2 regions of the Mesorhizobium sp. B1-1-1 genome follow, and region 2 is predicted to be linked to the other one. Evidence: predicted binding sites of a transcription regulator. Region 2 holds the regulator's gene; the other holds the start of a gene.
What was found. The regulator HrcA, encoded in region 2, represses chaperone genes, less so after heat shock. The targets are predictions, from matches to a motif close to GTTAGCACTCNCNNNNNGNGAGTGCTAAC.
Positions count from the first base shown of each region.

Region 1: groES (co-chaperone GroES) is a predicted target of HrcA. The motif match lies at 5,981-6,009, and genes of this name have one in related genera.

Region 1 covers NZ_VFWW01000001.1:270,761-285,138, forward strand. Annotated here, with positions in the region: gene FJ986_RS01370 (LysE family translocator) at 2-613, shown strand; gene FJ986_RS01375 (hypothetical protein) at 714-992, opposite strand; gene FJ986_RS01380 (nuclear transport factor 2 family protein) at 1,099-1,473, opposite strand; gene FJ986_RS01385 (OsmC family protein) at 1,491-1,937, opposite strand; gene FJ986_RS01390 (NAD(P)-dependent alcohol dehydrogenase) at 1,974-2,984, opposite strand; gene FJ986_RS01395 (TetR/AcrR family transcriptional regulator) at 3,082-3,693, shown strand; gene groL (chaperonin GroEL) at 3,870-5,525, opposite strand; gene groES (co-chaperone GroES) at 5,595-5,891, opposite strand; gene FJ986_RS01410 (TetR/AcrR family transcriptional regulator) at 6,285-6,911, opposite strand; gene FJ986_RS01415 (MFS transporter) at 7,038-8,219, shown strand; gene FJ986_RS01420 (D-arabinono-1,4-lactone oxidase) at 8,232-9,524, shown strand; gene FJ986_RS01425 (DSD1 family PLP-dependent enzyme) at 9,521-10,660, shown strand; gene FJ986_RS01430 (DUF2442 domain-containing protein) at 10,800-11,255, opposite strand; gene FJ986_RS01440 (ABC transporter permease) at 11,651-12,694, opposite strand; gene FJ986_RS01445 (ATP-binding cassette domain-containing protein) at 12,691-13,488, opposite strand; gene FJ986_RS01450 (substrate-binding domain-containing protein) at 13,574-14,378, opposite strand, start outside.
Region 2 covers NZ_VFWW01000003.1:274,740-289,117, forward strand. Annotated here, with positions in the region: gene cysK (cysteine synthase A) at 1-876, opposite strand, end outside; gene FJ986_RS06935 (LysE family translocator) at 1,069-1,686, opposite strand; gene FJ986_RS06940 (sorbosone dehydrogenase family protein) at 1,815-3,185, opposite strand; gene FJ986_RS06945 (hypothetical protein) at 3,310-3,504, opposite strand; gene hrcA (heat-inducible transcriptional repressor HrcA) at 3,542-4,639, opposite strand; gene rph (ribonuclease PH) at 4,871-5,587, shown strand; gene FJ986_RS06965 (VOC family protein) at 5,771-6,181, shown strand; gene rdgB (RdgB/HAM1 family non-canonical purine NTP pyrophosphatase) at 6,181-6,843, shown strand; gene hemW (radical SAM family heme chaperone HemW) at 6,840-8,018, shown strand; gene FJ986_RS06980 (EamA family transporter) at 8,117-8,551, shown strand; gene FJ986_RS06985 (hypothetical protein) at 8,625-8,804, opposite strand; gene rsmI (16S rRNA (cytidine(1402)-2'-O)-methyltransferase) at 9,004-9,915, shown strand; gene FJ986_RS06995 (YraN family protein) at 9,908-10,285, shown strand; gene FJ986_RS07000 (alpha/beta hydrolase) at 10,304-11,260, opposite strand; gene FJ986_RS07005 (isochorismatase family protein) at 11,295-11,975, opposite strand; gene FJ986_RS07010 (Xaa-Pro peptidase family protein) at 12,091-13,395, opposite strand; gene FJ986_RS07015 (GlxA family transcriptional regulator) at 13,706-14,378, opposite strand, start outside.

The sequences.
Region 1 (14,378 bases), on a different contig from region 2:
CGTGAGCATCGAATTCTTGTTGACGTCGCTGATCGTGGTGGCTTCGCCCGGCACCGGCGTCCTCTACACGCTGAGCGCCGGGCTTTCCCGCGGCGCCCGCGCCTCAATCGTCGCCGCTTTCGGCTGCACGCTCGGCATCATCCCGCATATGGCTGCCGCCATCACCGGCCTCGCCGCGCTCCTGCACACCAGCGCGGTCGCCTTCGAGACGCTGAAATATCTGGGCGTCGCCTACCTCCTTTACATGGCCTGGAACACGCTGAAGGAGAGGGGTGGTCTGAACGTCGAGGACAATGTCGCGCCGCGCTCCACCGGCAAGGTGATTGCGAGAGGCATCCTCGTCAATGTGCTCAACCCGAAGCTGTCGATCTTCTTCTTTGCCTTCCTGCCGCAGTTCGTCAGCACGACCGAGCCGCACGCGCTGTCGAAGATGCTGGAACTGAGCAGCGTCTTCATGCTTTTGACCTTCGTCATCTTCGTCGGCTATGGCATCTTCGCCGCCTCGATCCGCAGCCATGTCGCGTCGCGGCCGAGGGTGCTGACCTGGATGCGCCGCACGTTCGCCGGCGCTTTCGTCATGCTCGGCGCCAAGCTTGCGCTGGCGGACAGGTAGAATTCGTTCGCCTCGCCTTGGCACGAAATCGATGCCGAACAATGAGAAGGCGAGCCTTGGCCCGCCTTCTTTTGTTCTTCAACTCCGGACTAGCCGGCAATCATTTGTTCGCGCCGCCGAGCGCCTTCAATTTTTCGCAGAACGGGGCATACGGCTTGCTCATCGCCGCATCCTGACATTCCTTCATCATCATGGCTTGGTCGTCCTTGGACATTTTTGCCCAGGCGGCTTTCATCTCGGCGTCGGATTTCATCGTCTTCATGCTCGCATCGGTGAAGAACGGTTCCATCATCTTGGGCGAGTCGAGCGCTCCGGCAAGTGCCGTGCCGCTGAGAACGGTCAACGCGAGTGCTCCAAAGCAGGCGGTTCTGATGTTCATGACATTAGTCCTCCCTATGGTCTTTCTCGATCGTCGAATGGCGGTCGGACTCTATTCCTAGCACAAACCGATGTGTATTAGGAGTAACTCATATGGTGAAGCCGGCCTATCCCTTGACGTAGCCCATCGCCTCGACGATCCGCCCGCCCTCGACGCGCATCAGATTGACGCCGCGCAGCGAATTGCCGTCCGCCATCCAGTAGCGCCAGCGGATCGTCGCCCGCTCGCCGGCGACGAAGGTCTCCTCGATGTCGAAGCGCGTGCCGGGCTGGGTCGCGATCGCCGTCCATAGCCCGACGCAGGCCGCCTTGCCGGCATGGCGCGCACCGTCCGGTGCCGGCACGGTGTTTTCAATCACGCAGTCTTCGCCCACCAGCTCGGCGAGCGCCGACGGTTCGTGCAACTGGAACACATCGTTGAAGCGCCGCATGATCTCGGCTGTCCGCCGCGACTCTGGATGGCTGTCCATGATGCTGCTCATCTCGTGCTTCTCCTGATTTATTGTTGCGCGGCGGTACCCACGAGGGTCGCCTTGAGGTTGATCTGGGCCACGCCGGCCAGCGCGCGCGAAACGAGACAGCTCGCCTTGGCGGACTGGGCAAGGCGCTCGAACTGGTCTTCGGCGAGCCCCGCGGCGTCCACCGCCGTTTCAAGGTCGATGCGGGTGATGGTCGGCCCGGCCTCCGTCGCTCCGAGGTGCACCCTGGCGATGGTGCGGATGTCCCGGGGAATATGACCTCCCTGGCCAAGGATGAAGGTCAGCGCCATCGAGAAGCAGCCGGCATGCGCGGCCGCAATCAGTTCTTCCGGGTTGGTGCCGGGGCCGTTCTCGAAACGCGACGGAAAGGAATAGGCGCCTTCGAACACACCACTGCCGAGCCGCAGCCGGCCTGAACCTTCCCTCAGCGTGCCTTGCCACTCGGCCGAAGCTTCACGAATTGTCATTGCTGTTCTCCCTTCTGGTTCGATCGATGTGAAAGATCAGGCTCCGTCGATGACGACCTTCCCGAACACGTCGCCTTGCTGGAAATAGCGGTAGGCGTCGCGGGCCTCGGCGAAGGGGAAGACCTTGTCGATGACCGGTCTCAACCGGTGCGCCGAGACGGCGTTGAGCATCGTTTCGAGGTTTGCGCGGCTGCCGACGAACAGACGGCCGATTGTGACGAGGCTGCGCTGATAGACGGCGCCCGGGATCTGCACCGTTGCGCCCTTCGCATCCTGAATGGTGAGCAGCACGATGCGCCCATAAAGCGCGCTGGCGATCAGCGACTGCGCGAAGGTCGGCGGGCCGCCGGTTTCGACGGTAAGGTCGATACCGCCGGTTTCGCCACGCACCATCGCCCCCCATTCCGGCATGTCGGTCGAGGAGACGACGAGGTCGGCCCCCATCGCCCGCAGCTTGCCGACCTTCTCGGCGCGAGAGGTGACGGCGACGACGCGGCAGCCGAGCAGCTTGGCGAACTGCAACGCGAACAGCGAGACGCCGCCCGAGCCTATGACTAGAACCCATTGGCCGGGCTTGGGAATCTCCGCCCCGGTCAGTGCGTTCCAGGCTGTCAGGCCGGCGCAGCTCAGCGTTGCCGCCTCGCGCCAGTCGAGATGCTCGGGAACTCGCACCGCCCATTGCTCGTCAAGCACGGCGTACTCGCCGAGCATGCCATCCAGCGTGCAGCCGAGCTGGTCGATCAGTCCGGCATTGATGCGGCCATCGATCCAGCGGGCGAAATAGCTGCCGGTGACACGGTCGCCGACGGCAAAGCGTGTGACATCATCGCCGATGGCGACGACCTCGCCGGCGCCGTCGCTGAGCGGAACGATCCCGCGGCGCGGTGTCAGGGGGTAGGTGCCATTGAGGATCATCGTATCGCGTCGGTTGAGCGAGGTGGCGCGCACCCGCACCACGATCTCCTGGGGACTTGGCTCCGGTCGCACCTCTTCCCGCATCACCAGACATTCGGTTCCGCCCAAACCCTCAAGACGATAGCTGCGCATTTCGGCTCTCGATTATATAGACTGATCTACATATTATGTAGACCAGTTGTCATATTTCTGGCAAGGCTTATAAGGATCTCTCCTGACAGAGGTTGACATGGCGAACGATACGAGAGCCCGCATACTCGAAACGACCGGATTGCTGCTCAGGCGGCGCGGCTATCACGGCACTTCGCTCAATGACATACTGAGCGCCAGCGGCGCCCCGCGCGGCTCGCTCTATTTCCACTTTCCCGGTGGCAAGGATCAGCTGGTCGTCGAAGTGACGCGCGCCAGCGTGGCCGAGGTGACTGAGAGGCTTGGCGCCGAGCTGGCGGCGGAAAGCGATCCGGCGGTTGCCGTTCACCACATTTACCAGTCGGTCGCTCGCATGCTGGAGGACAACGAATTCTCGCTCGGCTGCCCGATCGCGCCGGTCGTGCTCGATGCGCCGAACGACGTGCCGGACTTGGAGGAAATCTGCCGCTCCGCTTTCGAGCAGTGGATCGGCCTGCTGCGCCAGGCGTTTGTCAGGGCAGGGGTGGTCGAGCGCCGCGCACGGGCGCTGGCGCTGTTGGTCGAGTCCTCGCTGGAAGGCCTGATGGTGATTGCCCGCGCCACCCGCGATCGCTCATCGATCAACGTCGTGGCCGATGAGGTGGCTACCCTGATCGAGCAGGCAGTCCTCGCCGGCAAGGCGACGCGGCAAGCGGAGAGCACTGCTGTCTGACGCTGGTTCCAACCGACCACGCTGAAGCAAAGCCTGAATGTGCAAAGAAAAGGGCGGCATCGCTGCCGCCCTTTCCGCATGCATAAAGCAGATGGCTGGATTAGAAGTCCATGCCGCCACTCAAGCCCGCTTGCGGGCTTGAGCATTGTTAGTTCATGGGCGTGCTTATGGACTTCTTAGAAGTCCATGCCGCCCATACCGCCCATGCCGCCGCCGCCCATGCCGCCAGGCATGCCGCCGCCAGCCGACTCCTTCTTCGGAGCCTCCGCGATCATGGCTTCGGTGGTGACCAGCAGGCCGGCGACCGAGGCCGCGTCCTGGAGAGCCGTACGCACGACCTTGACCGGATCGACGATACCCATGGCGATCATGTCGCCATATTCGCCGGTCTGGGCGTTGTAGCCGAAGGTCGCGCCCTTGTTCTCGAGGATCTTGCCAGCAACGATCGATGCTTCCGCACCGGCGTTGGCAGCGATCTGACGGGCCGGGGCCTGCAGTGCGCGGCGAACGATGTTGATGCCGGCGGCCTGGTCGGAGTTGACGCCGGTGGCCTTGAGGTTGCCCGAAGCGCGCAGCAGGGCCACGCCACCGCCGGCAACGATGCCTTCTTCTACGGCCGCGCGGGTCGCGTTGAGGGCGTCATCGACGCGGTCCTTCTTTTCCTTCACTTCCACTTCGGTCGCACCGCCGACGCGGATAACGGCAACACCGCCGGCGAGCTTGGCCAGACGCTCCTGCAGCTTCTCCTTGTCGTAGTCCGAGGTGGTCTCCTCGATCTGCTGCTTGATCTGGGCAACGCGGCCCTGGATCTCGGCCTTCTTGCCGGCGCCGTCGACGATGGTGGTGTTCTCCTTCGAGATCGACACCTTCTTGGCGCGGCCGAGCATGTTGAGGCCGACATTCTCGAGCTTGATGCCGAGGTCTTCGGAGATGACCTGGCCACCGGTGAGGATGGCGATGTCTTCCAGCATGGCCTTGCGGCGATCACCGAAGCCCGGAGCCTTGACGGCGGCGATCTTCAGGCCACCGCGCAGCTTGTTGACGACCAGCGTGGCCAAGGCCTCGCCTTCGACGTCTTCCGAGATGATGAGCAGCGGCTTGGAGGTCTGCACGACCGCTTCCAGGACCGGCAGCATGGCCTGCAGGTTGGAGAGCTTCTTCTCGTGGAGCAGGATGTAGGCGTCCTCGAGATCGGCAACCATCTTATCGGGGTTGGTGACGAAGTAGGGCGAGAGATAGCCGCGGTCGAACTGCATGCCTTCGACGACTTCCAGCTCGGTCTCGGCGGTCTTGGCTTCCTCGACGGTGATGACGCCTTCGTTGCCGACCTTCTGCATCGCTTCCGCGATCATCTTGCCGACCGACTCGTCGCCATTGGCCGAGATGGTGCCGACCTGGGCGACTTCCTCGGAGGTCTTGATCTTCTTGGCGGCCTTGCCGAGAGCTGCGACCACTTCGGTCACGGCCAGGTCGATGCCGCGCTTCAGGTCCATCGGGTTCATGCCGGCGGCAACCGCCTTGTGGCCTTCCTGGACGATCGACTGCGCCAGAACGGTCGCGGTCGTGGTGCCGTCGCCGGCGATGTCGTTGGTCTTCGAAGCGACTTCGCGGACCATCTGCGCGCCCATGTTCTCGAACTTGTCCTCAAGTTCGATTTCCTTGGCGACAGTGACGCCGTCCTTGGTGATGCGCGGTGCGCCGAACGACTTGTCGATGACGACGTTGCGGCCCTTGGGGCCGAGCGTGACCTTCACCGCGTCGGCGAGGATGTTGACGCCGCGCAGCATGCGCTCACGGGCGTCGCGGGAGAATTTTACGTCTTTGGCAGCCATGTTCAACTCCTGGCAGGGGCTCGGATCGAGCCCGAAGATTCAAGATTCAGTTGATGGAAAGGCCGATATTCAGCCGATGATGCCCATGATGTCGGATTCCTTCATGATCAGAAGGTCTTCGCCATTGAGCTTGACTTCGGTGCCCGACCACTTGCCGAACAGGATGCGGTCGCCAGCCTTGACGTCCAGGGGCACGAGCTTGCCAGCTTCGTCGCGGGCGCCGGAGCCGACGGCGATGATCTCGCCTTCCTGCGGCTTTTCCTTCGCCGTGTCGGGGATGATGATCCCGCCGGCGGTCTTGGATTCGGATTCGACCCGGCGTACGACCACGCGGTCATGAAGCGGGCGGAACTTCGACTTTGCCATGTTTTCTTCCTCGATGAGAACGGTGAGAAACAGTTCCTCCGTCCGGCGAAGCCGGACAATCTACAAAGCCCGGCGGTACCGGACCTGTGGTTAGCACTCACCCAGGGCGAGTGCTAACGTGGCGGTGAAATAGGCTGCTGGCTGGCGAGAGTCAAGGCGCGCGCGAGCGGGCAGCGGCGCGAAATTTTGTTTTCCGCGAAAGCCCGCTCGCAGAACGTGCCAGTTGCCGCTGGCCTTTCATGCGAAATGCGCCGGTTCCTCCCGCAATCGACGGCAAAACAAGGCGCGGAGGGGTGCTCTGCCGCTATCGGTCAGAGATCCTGCCGCCCGATACTTCGATACGCAAGACGTGTCGATGTCACGGGAGAGGGGCGCGAAAGCCGCCGCCGAAAACTACAGAAACAATCTCAGCTGCGTATGGATGATGGACCTGTAGTCGTCGATCGTGCGGCGGCCTTCCTTCTCGTCCTGCGTCAGCGCTAGCCGCACGACGCCGCCGGCAAGCTGGAAGATCAGGAACACCACGCGCGCGAAGTCTTCGCGCCGGTCGGGCCGCAGCATCGGAGCGACGTGGTCGCAGAACATCTTGGCCTGGTGCCTTGTCTCAGCAATGTCGAGGTTCTGCAGCGCCTTGTCAGCCTGTATCGCGTTCTGCAGATCCTGGATGGCCGGGTCGTCGGCCACGCGCCGGTAATAGTCCTCGATCATGCGGTCCGCGGCAGCCGTCACGTCCTCAAGCCCACTTATTTCGGCGATGATCTCGCCGAAGCGTGCTCGGCTTTCCTCCGAGAAGCGCTCATAGAGCATCGCCAGGATCGCCGATTTGTTGGGGAAATAATGGTAGACGGTGGCGATCGGTCCGCCCGCCAGTGCGCCCACTTCCTTCATCGTCACCGCGTCGATGCCTTTTTCGCCGATCAGCCGCATGGTCGTCGAAAGGATCGCGTCGATGCGTTCGCGGCTCCGCTCCTGCTTGGGCCTGCGCCTCGGCGCCGTCGCCATCCGCCTTGCTTCCGCCATGCGCCCAATCTCTCGCGAGAGCTTCAAAATTCCCGGTTGACAAGAAACATGATCAAGTATCAGTTTCGTAATGCTGACAAGTTGTCAGCTTTTTTATCGCACTGCAAGGACGTTGGGAGGCGCCTCGTGACTGCGACGCAAGCCGTACAAGCGGAAAATGGCGATTGGCTGGTCGGCAACCCGACCGGCGTCGAGCTCGGCTCCGCATTATGGATCGGCTCGGTCGGGCTGCTGATCCTCGGGCTTCAGCCCGTGCTGCTTGGCGCGCTCTACACCGAGGGCCATGTCAGCGGCGATGAACTGGCGCTGGTCGCCACGGCGGAGATGATCGCGATCGCCATCGGTTCAGCCGTGGTGGCGATGCTGCTTTCCGCGCGCAACATGCGCTGGAAAAGCGCCGTCCTTTTGATCCTGCTGGCCCTGGCGAATGTATGGACCGCCCATGCCGCAAGCGCCAATGCGTTGATCGCCGCCCGCGCCATCGCCGGGCTGGCTGAAGGTGGTCTGGTCGCGATCACCACCGAACTGATCGCCCGTTCGCGACGGGCGGAGCGCATCGGCGGCTGTTTCGTGACGCTGCAGACCCTGGCGCAATGTGCGCTCGCTCTGCTTTTGGCACTCTATGTCATTCCCAAGGCGGGGTCGTCCGGCGGCTTCATCGTGCTTGCCGTCGTCTGCGTCGTTTCGCTGGCGGCCGCTTTCACCGTACCCGGTGACTACGCCGACCTGCCGAAAGAGGAGAACCTGGCCAATGTGCTGACGGTTCCTTCGATCACCGCGCTATTGTCGGTCTTCTGCTACTTCATGTTCTTCGGCGCGATCTGGGCCTTCCTGGAACCGCTCGGTGCGCAGTATGGGATTGATAGCTGGACCGTCGGTCTGATCGTCTCGGCCAGCCTGGCGACGCAGGTCCTGGGCGCGATGACGGCGACCGTGTTCGAGGCGCGCATCGATTACCGCATTGCCATTACGGCCATCGGTGCCGTCGCGCTGGTCTCCTCCCTTGTTCTTGCCAGCGCACCTGGCCTGACGACATTCTGGATCGCCGCCTTGGTCATGGGCTTCATCCTGTTGTTCATCGTACCCTATCAGATCCGGCTGGCGATCACGGCGGACGAGACGCGTACCGCCGTGCTGCTGGTGCCGGCTGCACAGCTCTTCGGCCTGGCGATCGGGCCGGTCGCGGCGTCACTGCTCATCGACGGCAAGGATTTCCGGCCCGTGCCGGAATTCGCCGCGGCAAGCGGGTTTGCCAGCGTGGCCCTGCTTGGCCTGTTCGTGGCCACTATGCGCCGTCGGCGCGTCTGACGGGACGGCTGGATGTCGACGATCACCGCGCGGAACTGGAGCAACTGGTCGGGCTTCGTGCGCGCCGAGCCGAAGCTGGTCGCCGCTCCAACCGACGCCGGCGAGCTTGCCGATCTGGTGCGCACGGCACCTGGGCCGCTGCGCGTGGCGGGTGCTGGCCACTCCTTCACGCCGCTGGTGGCATCGCAAGGCTCGATCGTTTCCCTGGAGAAGATCGAGGGGCTGGTCTCGCACGATGTACAAAGCCATCGCGCGCGGGTGCGGGCAGGGACGCGGCTCGGCCCGCTGATGCACATACTGCAAGGCCTGGGCCAGGGCCTGCCCAATATGGGCGACATCGACCGTCAGGCGATCGGCGGCGCGCTGGGCACCGCCACCCATGGTTCCGGGCTGACGCTGGGCGCTTACCACACCCGGTTGGAGACGGTGCAGATCGTGGACGGGCGGGGCGAGTTGCGCGAATTCGATCGGACCCGCGACCAGGACATGATCCATGCGATGGGCGTTGCGCTCGGCGCCTTCGGCATCTTGACCGAAGTCACGCTGAACAACATCGCGACCTACCGGCTGCGCCGCCGCAAATGGGTGCTGCCGATCGCCGACATGCTGCGCGATTTCGAGATGATGATGGCCGCGCACCGGTCGGCCGAATTCTACTACATTCCGTTTTCCGGCTACGCGCAGTTCATCGCCAGCGACCTCAGCGACGCGAACCCGACCACCAGGCCGACCGACGACGACGAGGCCGGCCTGGCGACACTACGCAAGCTGAGCCGGGGGCTGCGCCGGCTGCCGTGGCTGCGCCGCTCTTTGATCCGCGGCGCCGTGAAGAAGGTGCCGGCCGAGGATTATGTGCAGGACTGGCTCAACGTCTATGCCAGCGACCGGCAGACCAAGTTCAACGAGATGGAGTATCATCTGCCCTTCGAGGAGGGGCCGAAGGTGATCACGCAGATCATCGAGCTGACCGAGAAGCACTTTCCGGAAGTTTATTTTCCGATGGAGGTGCGCTCGGTGGCACCCGACATGTTCTGGCTTTCGCCCTTCTACAAGCGTCTGACCTGCTCGATCGCCATTCACCACGATGCCGCCAACGACCCTGAGCCCTTCATGCGGGCGGCCGAGCCGATCTTCCGCAGGCATGGCGGCCGGCCGCATTGGGGCAAGATGCACAGCCTGAAGGCGGCGGATTTCAAAAAGCTCTATCCGCGCTGGGATGATGCGATGGCTGTTCGGCGAGACATTGATCCCGAGAACCGTTTCGTCTCGCCCTACATGGCCGGCCTGTTCGGCATCGGTCGATGAGCGGCTATTTCACCACGCTGTCGGATGCGTTGAGGGCGGCCGGCGTCTTTCAGCCTTGTCTCGTGCTCGACCGCGACCGGCTGGACCGCAACATCGACCTGGTGAAGCAGAGACTGGCGCCCGGCCTTGCCATGCGGCTGGTCGACAAGTCGCTTGCTTGCCTGCCGCTGCTTTCGCACGTCGCCGAGGCGCTCGGCACCCATCGCTTCATGACGTTTCATCCGCCGATCACAAGGGCCGTGCTCGACGCTTTTCCCGATGCCGACATGCTCTATGGCAAGCCGATGCCGGTCGGCGCGGCAAGGCAAGCGATTTCAAGCGGCACCGCCGACTGGTCGCGCGTCTGCTGGCTGATCGACAGCGAAGAGAGACTGGCGGAATACGGCGCTCTGGCCGCCGAACTCGACGTCGGGTTGCGCATCGCTTTCGAGATCGATGTCGGGCTGCATCGGGGCGGGTTCGCGGAACCGCGCGCGCTGTCGAAGGCATTGAACGCGCTGCCCGCCCGGCTGCGCTGCGAAGGCGTCATGGCCTACGAGGCGCACGCGCCGCACATTCCCGGTCTGTTCGGCGGTCCCCAAAAGGCGCTGGCAGAGGCGTCGCAGCGGGCCGCGGCATTCATCGCGGCTCTCGGCGAGGACCAGCGCCGAACACTGAACATCGGCGGCTCGAAGACGGCACTGCTTCACCATGGCGGCATGGCCAACGAAGTGTCGATCGGGTCGGCCTTCGTGCTGCCCGGGGATTTCGACACGCCCGGCCTCGACGGCTTCCAGTCCGCGGCCTTCATCGCCACGCCGATCCTCAAGGTGGTCGAGCCGATGCTGCCAGGCCCGCCGGCGGTCACCCGCCTGCTGCAGACGGTCGGCCGGTTTCCGCGCAAGGGTTGCTATCTCTATGGCGGCAAATGGATGGCCGAACCGGTGTTTCCCGAAGGCATGGAGACCAATGGCCTGCTTGGCCTTTCCTCGAACCAGCAATTCATGGGCCTGCCCGGCGATGCCACCACCAGGTCAGGCGACTACGCCTTCCTGCGTCCGACGCAAAGCGAGGCGGTGCTGCAGCAGTTCGGATCGATCGCGGTTTTTTCGGGCGACAGGCTCGTGGACCGCTGGCCCGCGCTGCCAATGGGGTAGGCATGGTGCCTCGTTACGATGAGTCCAAACCAGACGCTTCGATGTAACAGACCGACCGTCAACCCAAAGCCACGATGCGCCGGCGACCAGCAGCCGCATGCTTGGAACAGTCAGCGAGCCTATCCGCCTCCAGACGGGGTCATCGTTGACCGGCCTTCTCGGCGAGATATCGAGTAGCCAACGCGATTGAATTGGGGATAGGTGTCGATCCTCTATAGTTGGCAATTTGGCGCCTGGAGATTTCCAACTGGAGCGCCATCCCCTCAAGCGAGAATTTCAGCAGATCGTCCATGATATGGCGGAATTCCCGGTTCTCCATACCAACTGAGGGCAGGGTATCGATCCATTCGGCTGTCAACTCGACTCCCCCGTCCCACTCGATTGCATTGCCGTCTTCGTTAACCCGCATGGTTCCAAACAGCTCGTCATTGTCGCGAAGCGGAATGAAGTGTCGATGGCTATTCAATACTGGATTCAGGTCAACCGTATTGGAGCGGCCGTCTCGCCAGGTGATGCGCACGCGGCGGCCATCAATCATGGTGACCGAGGCGATCCTGGGGAGCGGATTGCCGACTGTTACGATGTCGTCAACCATTGAGGCGGGTCCATTCATTGCGCAACTCCTCTTCATGCGAGTTAGCCCAAGCGATTACGGCATCGAGGTCTTTGCGATGCATTTGGCCACGCAACACGTTCCATGAGCCAATCCTGATCAGGACTTCATACTCACCCTTCAACGCGTGATGCCGTCGAGAACCTTCAAAGTGGGCATGTGGCTGTTCCATCGTGCCAAATTTAACGCATAGGGTGCACTAAATCAAGCGAAAGTGCACTGGGTGCACCAAAGCGTCGCATTTCATCAGTTTGATCGATATTGCGCGTGACGTAAATCGACGACCCCGGCCCTGCGTTCTCGTCCGCGCGGCCGCCGTTGTAGCTACCGGATTGAGCTCGGACGGTCGCGCCGAACGGCCGGCCTTGGGTAGCGTTTCAGCGGTAGCGCGCCTGGTTCCAGCGGTGGCCAAGCAGCGACAGGATGATGATCAGCCCGTTGAAGAACTGCACATAGAAGCCGCTGAGGCCGGCAGCGACGACGCCGGTCTGGATGAACGCCACCGTCAGCGCGCCGATGGCGCCGCCAAACACGGTACCGATGCCGCCCCAGGTCGGCGTGCCGCCGACGAACACCGAAGCCAGCACCGGCAACAGATAGCCGTCGCCGGCGGTTGGCCACCAGGTGAAGTTGATCATCGTCGAGAAGGTGCCGCCGATCGCGGCCCCGATGCCGACGAAGACGAACACCTTGACCTTCACCCGCTTGACGTCGATGCCCATCTGCTGGGCGCTGTCGGGATTGTCGCCGACCACCTTCACCTGCGCGCCGAAGCGGTGGCGGTTGTAGAGCAGCGCGGCGAACACGACGAAGGCGAGCGCCCACAGGATCTGTACCGGAATCCCGTAAACCTGGCTGGAGAAGATCGTATAGGTCCAGCTTTGCCCGAGCGTCGGCAGCGCGGTCGACTTGCCTTCGTTGATGATCTGGATCAGCCCGCGCAGCAGGAAGTTCATGCCGAGCGTGGCGATCAGCGACGACAGGCTGCCATAGACGACCAGCACGCCGACTAGGAAGCCGAGCAGCATGCCGGTGGCGAGTGCTGCGACGATGCCGAGGAAGGGATCGTAGCCGGCCTGAACGACCAGCGCGAAAACCCAGGAGGCAAAACCCATCGTCGCCGGAAATGACAGGTCGATTTCGCCGGCGGTGACGACAAAGACCAGCGGCACGACCACGAACAGCGCGACCGGCAGCGTGGTCAGCACGGAGCTGTAAAGAAACCAGGTGGTGAACACCGTCGGATTGGCGATGGTGAAGGCGACCATCATCACCACGAAAACGCCGAGCGTGCCCAGCGCCGCGCGATTGTCGAGAACGAAGCCGCGCAGCAAATGATCCGACGGGTGCTTCCACGCCGCTTCGCCCATTTCGGTATGGGGCGAGGGAGCCTGGCGATTGGGCTCGGCGATGTTGCTCATGGCCTTGTGTCCTCCGCGCGCTGGGCTTCGCCCAAGCCGGGCAGTCCGCCGGGATGCGCGAGGTCTTCCATGAAATTGACGAGCGTGTCGGCCGACTTGATGTCGCGCTTGTCGGCCTGCAGCGCCACAGTGCCACGATCGAGCACGACGAAACGGTCGGCGATGTCGAAGACATGGTGGATGTTGTGGCCGATGAACAGGATCGAGCGCCCGCTCGCCCGCACCTGGCGCACGAAGTGGAAGACCTTGGCGGTTTCGGTCAGCGACAGAGCCGTTGTCGGCTCGTCGAGGATGATCAGGTCGGCCTGCTTGTAGATGGCGCGCGCGATCGCCACGCCCTGGCGCTCGCCGCCGGAAAGCTGGCCGACGACGGACTGCGGTGTGAACACTTTCGAAGTGAAGCCGATCTCGCGCATAAGCCGGCTCGCCTCCCTGATTTCGGTGCCGACTTTCAGCCAGCCGAGGAAGCCGGTGAGTTCGCGTCCCATGAAGATATTGCGCACGATGGTCTGCTGCACGGCCAGCGCCCGGTCCTGGAACACGGTCTCGATGCCGGCGTCGCGCGAGCGCGCCGCGTTCCAGCCGGTGACCGGCTTGCCGCGAACGAGGATCTCGCCGTTGGTCGGCTTGACCGCGCCGGCGAGGATCTTGATCAGCGTCGACTTGCCGGCGCCATTGTCGCCGATCAGTCCGACCACCTCGCCGCGGTCGACGCTGAGATTGACCCCGCCAAGCGCGTAAACCTGGCCGTAGGATTTCGTGATGTCGCGCAGTTCGATGATGCGTTCGGCCATCGGGTCCTCGCTTGCTTGTCGCATGCCGGGCCTCGCCGGCGGTCCCGCCGGCCGGGCCTGAGCCCCCGGCCGGCGGCTTGGGAGGTCAGCGCAGTGCCTGCTTGGCCAGTTCGGCGACGATCTTGTAATTCTCAGGCGTGACGAAGCCGGCGCCGGTATCGACATTCATCGGTGCCAGCCCCAGCACCACTTGCTGGCAGAGGCTGAGGATCGGCAGATAGCCCTGCATGAACGGCTGCTGATCGGCGGTCAGCTGCACCCAGCCGCCCTTGAAGGCCTCGACGATCTGCGGGCTGGTGTCGAAACCGAAATTGAAGATGTCGCCCGGCTTCCGGCCCGCCGCCGTCATATAGGTCTGGACGTTGCCGAGCATCTGTCCGCCGGGGTAGCCGACGGCCTTTACGCCGGGGTTGTTGAGCAAGGCGGCGGTGATCACCGGGATCGCCAGATTCGGATCGGCCGCCCATTCGGTTGCGGAATTGATTTGAACGACATCGATGCCGGCCTCTTTCAAGGCGGAGACGGTTCCTCGCTCGCGGGCGCCGCGGCTCTCATTCTCGAACGGGCCGATCATGATTGCCTTGTCACCGGCCTTGAGCTTGGCCAGCTTGAAGGCTTCCGCGCCGAGCGCGCGGCCCTGCTGTTCCTGCTGCGCGCCGACATAGCCGCCGCCGAAGGCCGTCACCACCGTCGGCACCGGCACGTTCTGGTACATCATCTTGATGCCGTCCTTATGCGCTTGTTCGGCCAGCGGCATGATGGCGGCGTCGCCGGGGTGGCCCATCATGGCAATACCGTTGGGCTTGACGGCGACCGCCTCGCGCAGCTGCTGGACCATTTTTTCGATGTCCCAGCCTGAGAAGATGTAATCCACTTTCGGTCCGAGATCG
Region 2 (14,378 bases):
GACGATCGCCGCCTGCAAAGCGGCGCCCGAGGAGATGCCGACCGGCACGCCTTCCAGCCGGGCGACGAGGCGGGCATTGGCGACCGAATCCTCGTTCGAGACCGTGACGATTTCGTCATAGATGGTGGTGTCGAGGATTTTTGGCGCGAAGCCGGCGCCGATGCCCTGGATCTTGTGCGGGCCAGGCTGGCCGCCCGACAGCACCGGCGAGGTTTCCGGTTCGACCGCGACGACATGCAGCGAAGGCTTGCGCTTCTTCAGCACCTGGCCGACGCCGGTGATGGTGCCGCCGGTGCCGATGCCGGAGACGATGATGTCGACCTCGCCATGGGTGTCGTTCCAGATCTCCTCGGCAGTCGTCGTGCGATGGATCTCGGGATTGGCCGGGTTCTCGAACTGCTGCGGGATGATGGCGTTGGGGATGGTGGCCGCCAGTTCGTCGGCCTTGGCGATGGCGCCCTTCATGCCTTTTGGCCCTTCGGTCAGCACCAGTTCGGCGCCGAGCAGCGCCAGCATCTTGCGGCGCTCGACCGACATGGTCTCGGGCATGGTGAGGATCAGCTTGTAGCCCTTGGCGGCGGCAGCGAAGGCAAGCGCTATGCCGGTATTGCCCGAAGTCGGCTCGATCAGCGTCGTCTTGCCGGGAGCGATCTTGCCCGATGCCTCGAGCGCCTCGATCATCGCCACGCCGATACGGTCCTTGACCGAGGCGATCGGGTTGAAGAATTCGAGCTTGGCAAGGAGATGGGCAACGATGCCCTTCTCCTTGGCGAATTTGTCGAGCCGCACCAGTGGCGTGTCGCCGATCGTATCGGTGATGGAATTGTAGATGCGGCCACGGCCGGGAACACGAGCGGAGGCGGCGAACTTGTTCATTGGTTTGGCTCCCAGAATGTCAGGCGGATGGAACTGATCTCAGACGGATGGCCGCCAAGATAGGCCTTCCACGGACGCAAGATAGACCGTCGCCCGAAAATATCCGAGTGGGGCCCGTGTCTAAAACGCCTCGGCCTCGGAAAAGCGTTCCCGCAAAAGCTAGTCCGGCGGAATGCCTTGGCAAAAATGGCCCTATTGGCGGGCGGCGATCGCCGCCGCCGCGCCGACCATGAAACCGGCCGCGGTGCGGTTCAGCGCCTTCAGGGCGCGCGGCGAGCGCAGGAACCAGCGCGCCTTGGCCGCCAGCGCCAGATAAGGCACCAGCACCACGAACAGGACGAGGACGGTGAGTGCGGCGAGGATGCCGTAGTCGGCCAGCGTGATGGTCTTGAGGTCGACGATGGTCGGCGTGATGGCGAGATAGAAGATCATCGTCTTCGGATTGCCGAGCGTCACCGTCAGGCCGGCGAGGAAGCTCGACGCCAGCCCGCCCTTGCCTTTCCTGGCCTCGACCGTCTCGGGCGTGATGCCGGCGGTCCAGAAGCGCCAGCCGAGGAAGGCGAGATAGGCGACGCCGGCCCATTTGACGGCGAGGAACACCAGGCCGAAGGTCTGCGCGACAAAGGCAAGCCCAAGCACCACGGCGGTGAGATAAAGGAGGTCGCCGAGCATCAGGCCGAAGGACATGGCCAGCGACGAGCGGAAGCCGGAACCGAGCGCGCGCGCCACAAGCGCGGTGACGCCGGGGCCGGGAATGGCCGCGGCCAAGCCGAGGGCGGCGCTGTAGGCGAGGAAGCCGGTGAGGGTCATGGATTGAGCCTTGCGTCCGCGAAACTGCTGGGACGGCGCCTTGTCGCACAGAGTTTCGCGGGCGGGAATTGCCTGGAGCCGGATTTGGTTGCACCAGGCATGCCCCGTGCTCGAGGCCTCCCAGCGGATCAGGACCGGCCGTCGCCGTAGGTCACGCGCCAGATGGTGCCGTTGCCGTCCTCAGTGACGATCAGCGCGCCGTCGCTCGCCACCGCCACGCCGACCGGCCGGCCCCAGACCTCGCCGCCGGAGGTGACGAAGCCGGTCATGAAATCCTCATATTCGCCGGTCGGCTTGCCGTCCTTGAACTTGAGCCGCACCACCTTGTAGCCGGTCCTGTTGCCGCGATTCCACGAACCGTGCAGGGCGACGAAGGCGTCGCCCCTGTATTCGGCCGGAAAACCGGATCCTGCGCGGACATTCCTGCCGTCGTAGAAGGCGATGTTGAGCGGCGCCGAATGCGCCTGCATCAGAATGTCGGGGACGGTGACCTTGCCGGCAAGGTCGGGACGCGCGCCCTTGTGGCGCGGATCCTCATTGTCGCCGATATAGTACCAGGGCCAGCCGTAGAAGGCGCCTTCCTTCACTTCGGTCGCATATTCGAACGGCACGTTGTCGCCGAGCGCGTCGCGCTCGTTGACCACGCACCACAGCGCGCCCGCCGCCGGCTGCATGGCCATGCCCGAACAATTGCGCAGGCCGGTGGCGACGATGCGGCCATTCCTACCGTCCGGGTCGAAAGCCCTGACGTCGGCGCGGCCTTCCTCCGCGCCCCAGGTGGCGCCGAGCGGCTTCGACCTGGCCCAGGCGTCGAGCCCGCCCCGCGGTTTCCTTGCCATGTCCTGGGCGGCGTTCGAGCCGGAGCCGACCGAGAGATACAGCGTCTTGCCGTCCGGCGAGAAGGCGATGTCGCGGGTCCAATGATGAGTGGCCGGAATATCGCGGACGATGGTTTTCGGCTCGCCGGAGGCCTCCAGGTCGCCATCGCGGTAGGGAAAGCGCACGATGCTGTCGCTGTTTGCGACATAGATCCATTGCGGGCTGTCCCCTGGCGGATAGAAGGCGATGCCGTAGGGCCGGTTGAGATTGCGGGCGAAGATGCCGTCCCTGACAGGTTTCGCGCTGCCCTCGCCGAGACGGTAGACGCGGATCTGGTTGGCCTCGCTGTCGGCGACGAACAGGTCGCCGTTGGGCGCGACGCGCACGACGCGCGGATTGTCGATGCCCGAAGCGATCAGTTCCGCCGAAAAGCCCGCCGGCAGCCGCGGCTCGGCGCCTTGCGGCCTTTGCACCGGACCGGCGCTGTTCGAGGCGGATCTGGTGACATAGGGCCTGGGCTGGTCCTGCGGGCTGATCAGCCGGCGCACGCCCGGCTCGTCGGCCCGCCAGTCACCGAATGCGGCCGCGCCCTTCAGAACCGGCTCTGCCTGCTGGGCCAATGCCGTCGCGGCGAAAAGCAAGGCTGCGGGGATCGCCACGGCGCCGGCAAGTCTGATCATCCCAGTCTCCAGCTTCTCGCTTCGCTATGCATGTCGTTGTCCCAAGACCGAGGTCACATGCACCAAGGGAACGGGCGGGCTCGGCAGTCGTTCCGGACGACACGGGGAGTTGAAGGAATTCGGGTCAGGTATCCGCGTCGAGATCGGCGTCGAGGTTCTTTTCCAGTTCGACGAGATCGGCCGGCAGCGGCATGCCCATGGCGCGGATTTCGCGCAGCTTCTCGCGCAATTGCTCCTGCACTTCGCGCACATCCTCAGGCTGGTTGACCATCTCCTCCAGCAGCAGGCTGATCTGGGCCTTGAACGATTCCAGCGCCATCTTTTCTCTCCTCGGCCGTCTGGATCGATCCCAGCTCTCAGCGCAGCATGCGCGATATCAGCTGCGCCGTATAGTCGACCATCGGGACAATGCGGGCATAGTTGAGCCGGGTCGGGCCGATGACTCCGAGCGCGCCGACGACGCGGGCGTCCTTGTCGCGGTAAGGCGCCACGACCAGCGACGAGCCGGAGAGCGAGAAAAGCTTGTTTTCCGAGCCGATGAAGATGCGCACGCCCGGTCCCGCCTCGGCGAGGTCGAGCAGCTGGATCAGCCCGTCCTGCGTCTCCATGTCCTCGAACAGGTGGCGCAGGAGTTCGATGTCGGCCTGGGCGGTGACGTTTTCGAGCAGATTGGCCCGGCCGCGCACGATCAGGCGCGCCGGCAGGCCGCTTTCCGCGCCGGCCCACACCGCCAGCCCTTTCTCCACCAGGTCCTGCGACAGCGTGTCGAGCGCTGCCCTTGTCTCTTCCTTGATACGCTCGACCTCCGCCCGCGCCTCGGCCAGCGTACGGCCGCGAATATGGGCGTTGAGGAAATTCGAGGCCTCGTGCAATTGCGAGACGGTGATGCCGGCCGGCAGATCGATGACCCGGTTCTCGACGTCGCCGTTCTGCGACACCATCACGGTCAGCGCCTTGGTGGGCTCGAGCTGGATGAACTCGATGTGCTTGAGCGCCACCTCGTTCTTGGCGGCCAGCACCAGGCCGGCGCCGCGCGACATGCCCGACAGCATCTGGCTGGCCTCGGTCAGCATGTGTTCCAGCGTGGCGCCCGAGCCGGAGGCTCGCACCTGCGCCTCGATGCTGCGCCGCTCCTCGTCGGAGAGGTCGCCCAGTTCCATGAAGGCGTCGACGAAGAAGCGCAGGCCGGCCTGCGTCGGCAGGCGACCGGCCGAGATGTGCGGCGCGTAGATCAGGCCGAGATGTTCGAGATCGCTCATCACGTTGCGGATGGTGGCGGGCGACAGCGAGGACGGCAGGATGCGCGACAGGCTGCGCGATCCCACGGGCTCGCCGTCCCTCAGATAGGAATCGACGATACGCCGGAAGATGTCGCGCGAACGCATGTCGAGCGCCTGAAGTGCCGGCGCGTGAAGAGCGAGCGACTGCGAAGCGGGATCGACTGCCTTGGTCATTTCGGCCATAACCTCCGGTTCAAGGATATAGACTTCGCGGCGCTGCGCGCAACCCGGTGTCGCGTTGCGCGATCAGCCGGTGTCGCACTTGCGATCACCCCGGTGTCGTGTTGCGCGATCACCCCGGTGTCGCCGCGTTTGCGGCCGCCGGTCCATTTTCCTTTACGCCGTGCCCCGCATGCGTCTAAAAGCCGGCCAAGATTCAAAAAAGCTGACAAGAAAGCAGGCCGAATGCGCCCCTCCAAACGCCAGTTCGACGAAATGCGCGCCATCTCCTTCGAGCGCGGCGTCTCCAAACATGCCGAAGGCTCGTGCCTGGTGAAGTTCGGCGACACGCATGTCTTGTGCACGGCAAGCCTGGAAGAAAAGGTGCCGGGCTGGATGCGCAATTCCGGAAAAGGCTGGGTTACGGCCGAATACGGCATGCTGCCGCGCTCGACCGGCGAGCGCATGCGCCGCGAGGCCTCCGCCGGCAAGCAGGGCGGGCGCACGCTGGAGATCCAGCGGCTGATCGGCCGCTCGCTGCGCGCCGTGGTCGACCTGCAGGCGCTGGGCGAGCAGCAGATCACCGTCGACTGCGACGTCATCCAGGCCGATGGCGGCACCCGCACCGCCTCCATCACCGGCGGCTGGGTGGCGCTCTACGATTGCCTGCGCTGGATGGAAGCGCGGCAGATGGTGAGCGTCGCCAAGGTACTGAAGGACCATGTCGCGGCGATTTCCTGCGGCATCCATGACGGCCAGCCGGTCATCGACCTCGACTATCTCGAGGATTCCTCGGCCGGCACCGACGCCAATTTCGTCATGACCGGCAAGGGCGGCATCGTCGAGATCCAGGGCACGGCCGAGGGCGAGCCCTTTTCGGAAGGGCAGTTCGCCGAGCTGATGGGCCTGGCCAAGAAAGGCATCCAGAGGCTGGTGAGTTTGCAGCAGATGGCGGTGGCGTAGTTTATTCATGCGGAGCCTGGGCACCCCCCTCTGCCCTGCCGGGCATCTCCCCCGCAAGGGGGGAGATCGGCTGTTGTCTCGAGCTTCGCCAGTAATCAGCATAGAATACCATGAGCGGGCGCTCACGCTGCCAATCTCCCCCCTTGCGGGGGAGATGGCCGGCAGGCCAGAGGGGGGTGCCTCGTGATCCCCTCTGCCATTCTTGAATCCGCTCTTTACGTCACCGACCTCGCCGCTGCCGAAGCCTTCTACACCGACATCCTCGGCCTCACTCCTCTCGGCAAGGTCGAGGGCCGCCATCTCTTCTTCCGTTGCGGAGCCGGCGTGCTGCTGATCTTCAACGCCGAGGCGACCAAGGTCCCGCCCGCGCCCGACGCGAGGCTGAAAGTGCCGCCACACGGCACATCGGGCGAAGGCCATCTCTGCTTTGCGGCGACCGCCGATGAAATCAGCCGCTGGAAATCCCATCTGAAGGCGGAGAACATCGCTGTCGAAAGCGAATTCGAATGGCCGCAAGGCGGCCGCTCGCTTTATATCCGCGATCCCTCCGGCAATTCGATCGAATTCGCCGAGCCGAGAATCTGGGGACTTTGATGCATTCTCTCGACGGAAAAAAGATCGTCGTCGCCAGCCACAATGAAGGCAAGCTGCGCGAATTCGCCGATCTGATGGCGCCATTCGGATTCGAGGCGAAATCGGCGAAGGACTATGGCTTGCCCGAACCCGAGGAGACCGGCACAACCTTCGAGGAGAACGCCTATATCAAGGCCTTCGCCGCAGCCAAGGCGACGGGCCTGCCGGCGCTGTCGGACGATTCGGGCCTGTGCGTCGACGCGCTCGACGGCGCGCCCGGCGTCTACACCGCCAACTGGGCCGAAACGCCTGATGGCAGCAGGGATTTCGGCATCGCCATGCAGCGCACCGAAGTGGCGCTGCAGGAAGTCGGCGCCGCCACGCCCGCGCAGCGCACGGGACGCTTCGTCGCCGTCATCTGCCTCGCCTTTCCCGATGGCGAGGCAGAATATTACCGCGGCGAGGCCGAAGGTACGTTGGTCTGGCCGCCGCGCGGCGAGCTCGGATTCGGCTACGACCCGGTGTTCCTGCCCGACGGCTTCGAAAAGACCTTCGGCGAGATGAGTGCCGAGGAAAAACACGGCTGGAAACCCGGCCAGGCTACGGCGCTGTCGCACCGCGCCCGCGCCTTCCAGAAATTCGCCCAAGCCCGATTGGGTCTGGCCCGGTTAGGCTCGGCATGATCAGGCCCGGCGCCACCATGCCGCTCGACCGCAGCCCCGGTTTCGGCGTCTATGTGCATTGGCCGTTCTGCGCGGCCAAATGCCCCTATTGCGACTTCAACAGCCATGTCCGCCACCAGCCGGTCGACCAGGAGCGCTTTGCCGCCGCCTTCGAGGCGGAACTGGCGACGATGCGCCAGCGCACCGGCCCACGCGAGGTGACCAGCATCTTTCTCGGCGGCGGCACGCCGTCGTTGATGAAGCCGGAAACGGTGGCCAGGGTCCTGGACGCCGTGGCGAAGAACTGGACGGTGCCCGACGGCATCGAGGTGACGCTGGAGGCCAATCCCTCCTCGGTCGAAGCCGAACGCTTTCGCGGCTATCGCGCTGCGGGCGTCAACCGGGTCTCGCTCGGCGTGCAGGCGCTGAACGACAAGGATTTGCGCTTCCTTGGCCGGCTGCACAATGTGGACGAGGCGCTGCACGCGATCGGGCTCGCGCGGGAGATATTCCCAAGGCTCTCCTTCGACCTGATCTACGCACGGCCAGGCCAGACGCCGGAGGCCTGGGCATCGGAGCTCGAACAGGCGATCGGCCACGCCGCCGACCATCTGTCGCTCTATCAGCTGACCATCGAGGAAGGCACGCCGTTCCACGCGCTGCACGCGGCGAAGAAATTCATCATCCCCGACAACGACCACGCCGCCGACCTTTATGCGCTGACGCAAGAGGTGACATCAGCCCATGGTTTGCCGGCATATGAGATCTCAAACCACGCCCGGCCGGGTGCCGAAAGCCGGCACAATCTGACCTACTGGCGCTATGGCGAATATGTCGGCGTCGGCCCCGGCGCGCATGGCCGCTTCGTCGAGAACGGCCACCGCGTCGTGACCATCGCGGAGAGGATGCCGGAAACCTGGGCCAATCTGGTCGAGGCCAAGGGCCATGGCGTCACCGGCGGCGAGACCCTGACGCGCTCCGAAGAGGCTGACGAGTTCCTGCTGATGGGACTGAGGCTGGCGGAAGGCATCGACCTGTCGCGTTACGAAGCGTTTTCCGGGCGCGGCCTGTCGAGCGCGCGGCTGTCGGTGCTGCAAGGCGAAGGGCTGGTGGCGCCGATCGGCAACGCCCGCCTGCGCGCCACGCCCGCCGGCATGATCGTGCTCGACGCCGTGGTGGCCGATCTGGCACGGTAGGCGGGGATGCTGCTCCCAATCTCGAAGCCAAGATTACGCTTCTGGAGGCGGCTGTTTCGCGGTATCTGAGTTGAGACCCGACCGGTGAGGCTATCCGAATGAACCTGCCGCTCTCCTGGCAATTCTGGGCGCTGTTGTCGGCGACTTTCGCGGCACTGACGGCGATCTTCGCCAAGGTCGGCATCGAGACCATCAATTCCGATTTCGCCACCCTCATCCGGACAGCCATCATCCTGGTCGTGCTTGCGGCGATCCTCGCCGCCAGCGGCCAATTCCAATCGTGGGCCTCGATCTCCGGGAAGACCTGGCTTTTCCTTAGCCTGTCGGGACTGGCGACCGGAGCCTCGTGGCTCTGCTATTTCCGCGCGCTGAAAATCGGCAATGCGGCGCAGGTGGCGCCCATCGACAAGCTAAGCGTCGTGCTTGTGGCGGTGTTTGGCACGGTCTTTCTCGGCGAGCGGCTCACCGGTGCGAACTGGCTTGGCGTCGCCCTTATCGCGGCGGGCGCGGTGCTGGTCGCTTATCGAGGGTAGTGCTGCGCCGTGGCGGGCGTTCTTGGTTTCGAGACGGGTGATGAAAATATCGAAGCGATTGGGCATCGTCCGGTCAGTGCTCCGTCGTGCTGTCGGGTTCGTTGTCGGGTAGCTTGATCTCTGGTGGCGGGCGGCGCGCGGGCCCCTGCTTGCCGTCCGTGGTGGCGGGCGGCTTCCCGTCTCCTTGCGCGGCAAAGCGCTTGCGGCCTGCATAGTAGGGCTCGAAAGCGTCCTGTATGGTCAGTCTGTCCATCCTGTCCTCCCGGGGGAATCAGGGGCTAAATCTGCGAAAGACGGTTTCGTTCCCTACTGTGGCGAAGGAATGGCGCTCGCCTTGCATTACAGCGGCTTTTGCAACCCGGCGCGGGCCGTGCCAAACAGGGCGGATGATTTCGGAACGTCCTTCGCGGCTCCATCTGGACGCGGGCGCGCCGCTGACGGAGAAGGCACCGGTGACTGGCGAGACGGGAAAGCGCAGCTATGTGATCGGGCAGACCGAGATCGCGGCCCGGCCGCTCGAACCCGCGCTCTATCTGGTGGCGACGCCGATCGGCAATCTCGCCGACATCACGCTGCGCGCGCTTGAGACGCTGGCCGCCGCCGACATGGTCGCCTGCGAGGACACGCGCGTGTCGCGCGTGCTGCTCGACCGCTACGGCATCCGCCGCCGCACCACGGCCTATCACGAGCACAATGCCGGCGAGGCCGGGCCAAAATTGATAGCGGCGCTCCAGTCGGGGCAGAGCGTGGCGCTGATCTCGGATGCCGGCACGCCGCTGGTTTCCGATCCCGGCTACCGGCTGGTCGGCGAGGCGCTCGACCAGGGCATTCGCGTCGTGCCCATCCCCGGTCCGTCCGCGCCGCTTGCCGCGCTCACCGCATCCGGCTTGCCTTCGGATGCCTTCCTGTTCTCCGGCTTCCTGCCGGTCAAGGCGGGGCAGCGGCTGGCGCGGCTGGACGCGCTTAAAGCGGTGCCGGCGACGCTGATCTTCTTCGAATCGCCGCGCCGGCTGGCCGAGTCTCTCGGCGCGATGGCCGAAGCGCTTGGCGGCGAGCGCAAGGCAGCGATCGGCAGGGAATTGACCAAGACCTTCGAGGAGATGCGCACCGGCACGCTGCGGGCGCTGGCCGACCACTATGCGGCGGCCGATACGCCGAAGGGCGAGATCGTGGTGTGCGTCGGTCCGGCCGAGGCCAGGGCGGACGAGCCGGCCGATATCGACCGGATGCTGTTGTCGCTCGCCGCCGAAATGCCGGCTTCGAAGGCGGCGGCGGAAGCGGCGAAGATGACCGGCGGCCAGAAGCAGGCGCTTTACCGGCGGCTGCTGGAACTCAGGGATGCCTCTGGAGAGGACCGTGGCTAGGCTCCCGAGCGTCAGCCGTCAAAAGGCCTACCGGCGCGGCCATCGCGGCGAATGGCTGGCGGCGGCGGCGCTGGTGCTGAAAGGCTACCGGATCCTGGCGCGCCGCCATCGCACCCGTTTCGGCGAGATCGACCTGATCGCGCGGCGCGGCGACCTGGTGCTGTTCGTCGAGGTCAAGGCGCGCCGCACGCTGATGGAAGCGATGGAGGCGATCGCCCATGAATCGGAGCGCCGCATCGAAGGCGCCGCCGACATCTGGCTGTCGCGCCAGCCGGATTACGGCAGGCTGTCGATGCGGTTCGACATGATCGCCGTGCTGCCATGGCGCTGGCCGGTGCATGTCCCGAACGCGTTTTACGGGCGCAATTGAGGGCTGCGTCGCTCGGGTTCAGTGTTCGACGGGCCATTCGCCCGCGCCAAGTGCCGCGATCGCCGCGATTATGCGCCGGAACGCCTCGGCGGCAGCCGGCACGGTGGTGCGGGCGCGCAGGAAACTGTGCACGAGGCGCTTCTCCTCGTGCCAGCTCGCTTTGCCGCCGGCGGCCAGGATGCGGTCGCGATAGGCCTCGCCGTCCGACGACAGCGGGTCGCATTCGGCGGTAACGACAATGGTGGGCGGCAGGCCGGAGAAGTCGGCGGCGCGCAGCGGCGAGAAGGTCGGATCGTCCGGCGCCTGTCTCTTGGCCGAGCGGACGTGGCGGTAGAAAGCGACGTCGCCGGTCGACAGAAGCGGCGCCTCGGCATGCTCGATGTAGGAGCGGGCAGTCTCGTCGCCGCCGAGGCCGGGATAGATCAGCACCTGGCCGGTCGGCCTCTTCGCGCGAGCGCGCGTCGCGTGACTGACCGCCGCCGCCAGATTGCCGCCGGCGCTCTCGCCGGACAGCAGCAGTGGCCCGTTCGCTCTAGCCGCCGCCCATTCGAAGGCGGCCAGAGCGTCGTCGAAGGCGGCGGGGTGGAGATGTTCGGGCGCCAGCCGATAGTCGACCGAGAGCACGGCAAAGCCGGTGCCGGCGCAGATCTCGGCGCAGATGTCGTCATGGCTGTCGAGCCCGCCCAGGATGAAGCCGCCGCCATGGTAATAAAGCACCGTGGCCCGCGCGGCCGTGCCTGCCATCCCGTAGTGCCGCACCGCGATGTTCCGGCCGGGGGCGGCGATGAGGTCGTCGCTCGCCGTCACCCCCGGCGGATAGGGCTGGCGAAGCGCCCGGCACATCCTGTCATAGATCGCACGCTGCTTGGCGATCGGCAGGTCGATCGTCTCGGGCGGATACCAGGCGTTGATGCCGTCTATATAGGCCCACAGCGCAGGGTCGAGCCGCGTCGCGTATTTGCCGCGACCGGTCATTTCAGTGCTGCCCACGGTTTCGGAAGGCATTGCCTCAAAGCTCGCTGTAAAGCCTGGCCGCGTTTTCAAAGCTGAAGCGCAGCGGCACCGAGCCCTCGACCTGCCAGACGGCGACGCTCTCGCCAGCCAGCAGCAGGCAGGCGCCGTCGGTGTCGGTGACGGCGCCGCCATAGAGCCGGTTGGCGAGGTTGAGGATTGCGGTCTGGTGCATGGCGGCACTGCCGCTGCCGCAGGCGTCCTTGACCAGCAGCACGCGAAAGCCGCGCGCCACGGCGTCCTTCACGGTGGCATCGATGCAGGCCTCGGTCCACACGCCCGATATGACCAGCCATTCGATGCCGGAAGTCTTGAGCCGATCGGCCGCCGGCCCCGCCCGGAAGGCGCTGGCCTCGGCCTTGATCAGCAGCGTCTCCCCCTGGGCCGGCGCCACCTCACGGCAGATCTCGGTCAGCGGATCGCTCTTGTCGGAGAAGGCCGACTTGCCGTCGGCTCCAACGGGATGAAAGGGCCGCTCCTGCTTGTCGAGATCTACGATATAGGCCCAGTGATGGAGCGGCACATTGTTCTGCCGCGCCGCCGCTTGCAGGCGCTGGACGTTGGCGAGGATCGTTTCAAAACCCTCGACCAGGTAGCGCGGGTCCTGCCGGTGCTCTTCCTGCAGGTCGATGAAGACAGCGGCCACGGTGCCGCGCTTGAGGGAGATGGGGCTTTTCATACGGATGCGCCTGGGATCCAAGATACTTCCAAACGCTGGAGGGACAGAGGGGGGCGCCAAGGAATGAGGCGCTCGTTCTTCAGCTGCGGTACGTCAACTAAACCGGCCGCTGGCATCAAACCTGCTTCTCCAGAAACTCATCCTCATAGGGAAAGCGCGACAGGAGCTCGGTGCCGGTCTCGGTGACCAGGATTTCGTCCTCCAGCTTGACGCCCTCGCGGCCGCCCTTCTCGCCAATATAGCTTTCCACGCTCACCACCATGCCTGGCACGATATGGCCGTCGCGACCATAGGTTTCGTAGTCCATGGCGTGCGCGATGAAGGGCGTCTCGCCATGCATGCCGACGCCGTGCATGACCGAGGTGTAGCGCTGGTCGACGAAGCGGTCGGGGATCTTCCACGCCTTTTCGGCGATCTCGCGGAAAGCCATGCCCGGCTTCACGATCGAGATATTGTGCTGAACCTGGTCGTGCGCCATGCGGTAGAGCGATTTCTGATAGGGGGTCGGCTTGCCGGGCCCACAGCGGAAGGTGCGCGAGAAATCCGAATAATAGCCATAGCAGCCGATCGTGTCGGTATCGAGCGCCAACAACTCGCCCGGCCGGATTTTTCGCCCGCTCGCCTCGTTGAACCAGGGATTGGTGCGCTGGCCCGACGTCAAGAGCCGCGTCTCGATGAACTCGCCGCCCTGGCGGATGACCTCGCCATACATGATGGCGAACAGCTCGTTCTCGGAAACGCCGGGCTTGATCGCCTCGCGCACCGCATAGACGGCGGCTTCCGCGCCGGCCATCGACACCTGCAGGCATTTCACTTCCTCCGGGGTCTTGACCGCGCGCACCGCCAGGATCTCGCCCTGGCAGTCGCGGACGTCGCAGCCGCGCTTCTCCAGCGCCAGCGCCTGCAGATGGCTGCAACGGTCGAGCCCGAGTTTCATCGAGCCGCCGCCATGCTGCTTCAGGAGTTCGGCGATCTCGTCGGCGAAGGGACCGGCGGTCTCGTCGTCGCGGCCCGATACCGACGACCAGACGAGCTTGGAAGGACGCGCCTCGTCGATCGTGTCGAGCACCATCGAGACATGGTAGCTCTGCGGATATTCGAACAGCACGATCGGCCCTTCGGTCGGAATGAAGAAATAACGGGTCGAGTTGCGCAGAAAATAGCCGAACATGTTGCGCGAGCCGGTGGCGTAGCGCTGGTTATAGGGATCGAACAGCACCACGCCGCCATAGCCGGCGTCACGCATCCAGCCGCGCAGCTTGGCCAGCCGGCCTTTACGAAGGGCGTCGGCATCGATGAAAGACGGCTCGGTGTCGGACAGCCACATGCCGCCCGCCGGATCGGCCGCCGCGGGGTGGCGCATGCGGTCCTGGAAGTCAACGTCTTCAGTGCTGTCAGGGTCGAATACGACGATGCTCATGGGGGCTGACCTTGGGTGGTTTGCAAGATCAGACCATGGCGCAGGCGGTAACGAGGGATTGTGCGGAAAACCGCGCTTGTTGTGCGAGATGCCGCTGGGTACCAAGAGATGCAGGTGCCAAGCGCCCCCCTCTGCCCTGCCGGGCATCTCCCCCTCAAGTGGGGAGATTGGCAGCTTTGACCTCGTCGCTTCTTCGGTGAAAATTGGCGAAAGCTGTTGTGACGTTCGATCTCCCCCCTTGAGGGACCCTCGTATGGGAGATGGCCGGCAGGACAGAGGGGGGCGACGTCTCTCAGCGCCAGCAAGACCTCTAATGCCGTCGCGCCAGCTTCGGAGGATGGCCGTGCTCCTCGCGAAAGGCGCGCGCGAAGCTCGACATCGAGGCAAAGCCGCAGGCGAGCGCCACGTCGCGCACGGCGAGCGTCGAGTGCGCCAGGAGATCGGCGGCGCGTTTCAGCCTGAGCCGCCGATAGTAGCCATTGGGCGAGATGGCGAGTTCGGAGCGGAAGGAGCGTTCGAGCTTATCGGAGGAGACGCCGAGCCTGGCCGTCAGCTCCGCCATGCCGAGCCGCTCCTCGACCGCGTCCTCCATGATGGCGATGGCCGACAGCACCAGCTCGTTCCGCACGCCGGTACGGAGGCGCAGCGGCATCAGCTTGCGGTCGACGCTGGAGCGCAGCTGGCTGTGCACGAACCATTCGGCGACGCCGGCCGCAAGCTCGGCGCCGTAGTCGCGGGTGATGATCTCCAGCATCATGTCGAGGCTGCCGACGCCGCCCGCCGAGGTGAAACGCTTGCGGTCGATGACATAGAGGTCGCGCCTCAGCTCGACATTGGGAAAGGCCTCGGTGAAGGCCGCCTGGCTGGTCCAGTGCAAGGTGCAGGCATGGCCGTCGAGCAGGCCGGCGCGGGCGAGGAAGAAGGCGGCGTCCGCCACCGCGCCGATATGGGCGCCACTGCGCAAGCTGCGGCGGATCCAGCTT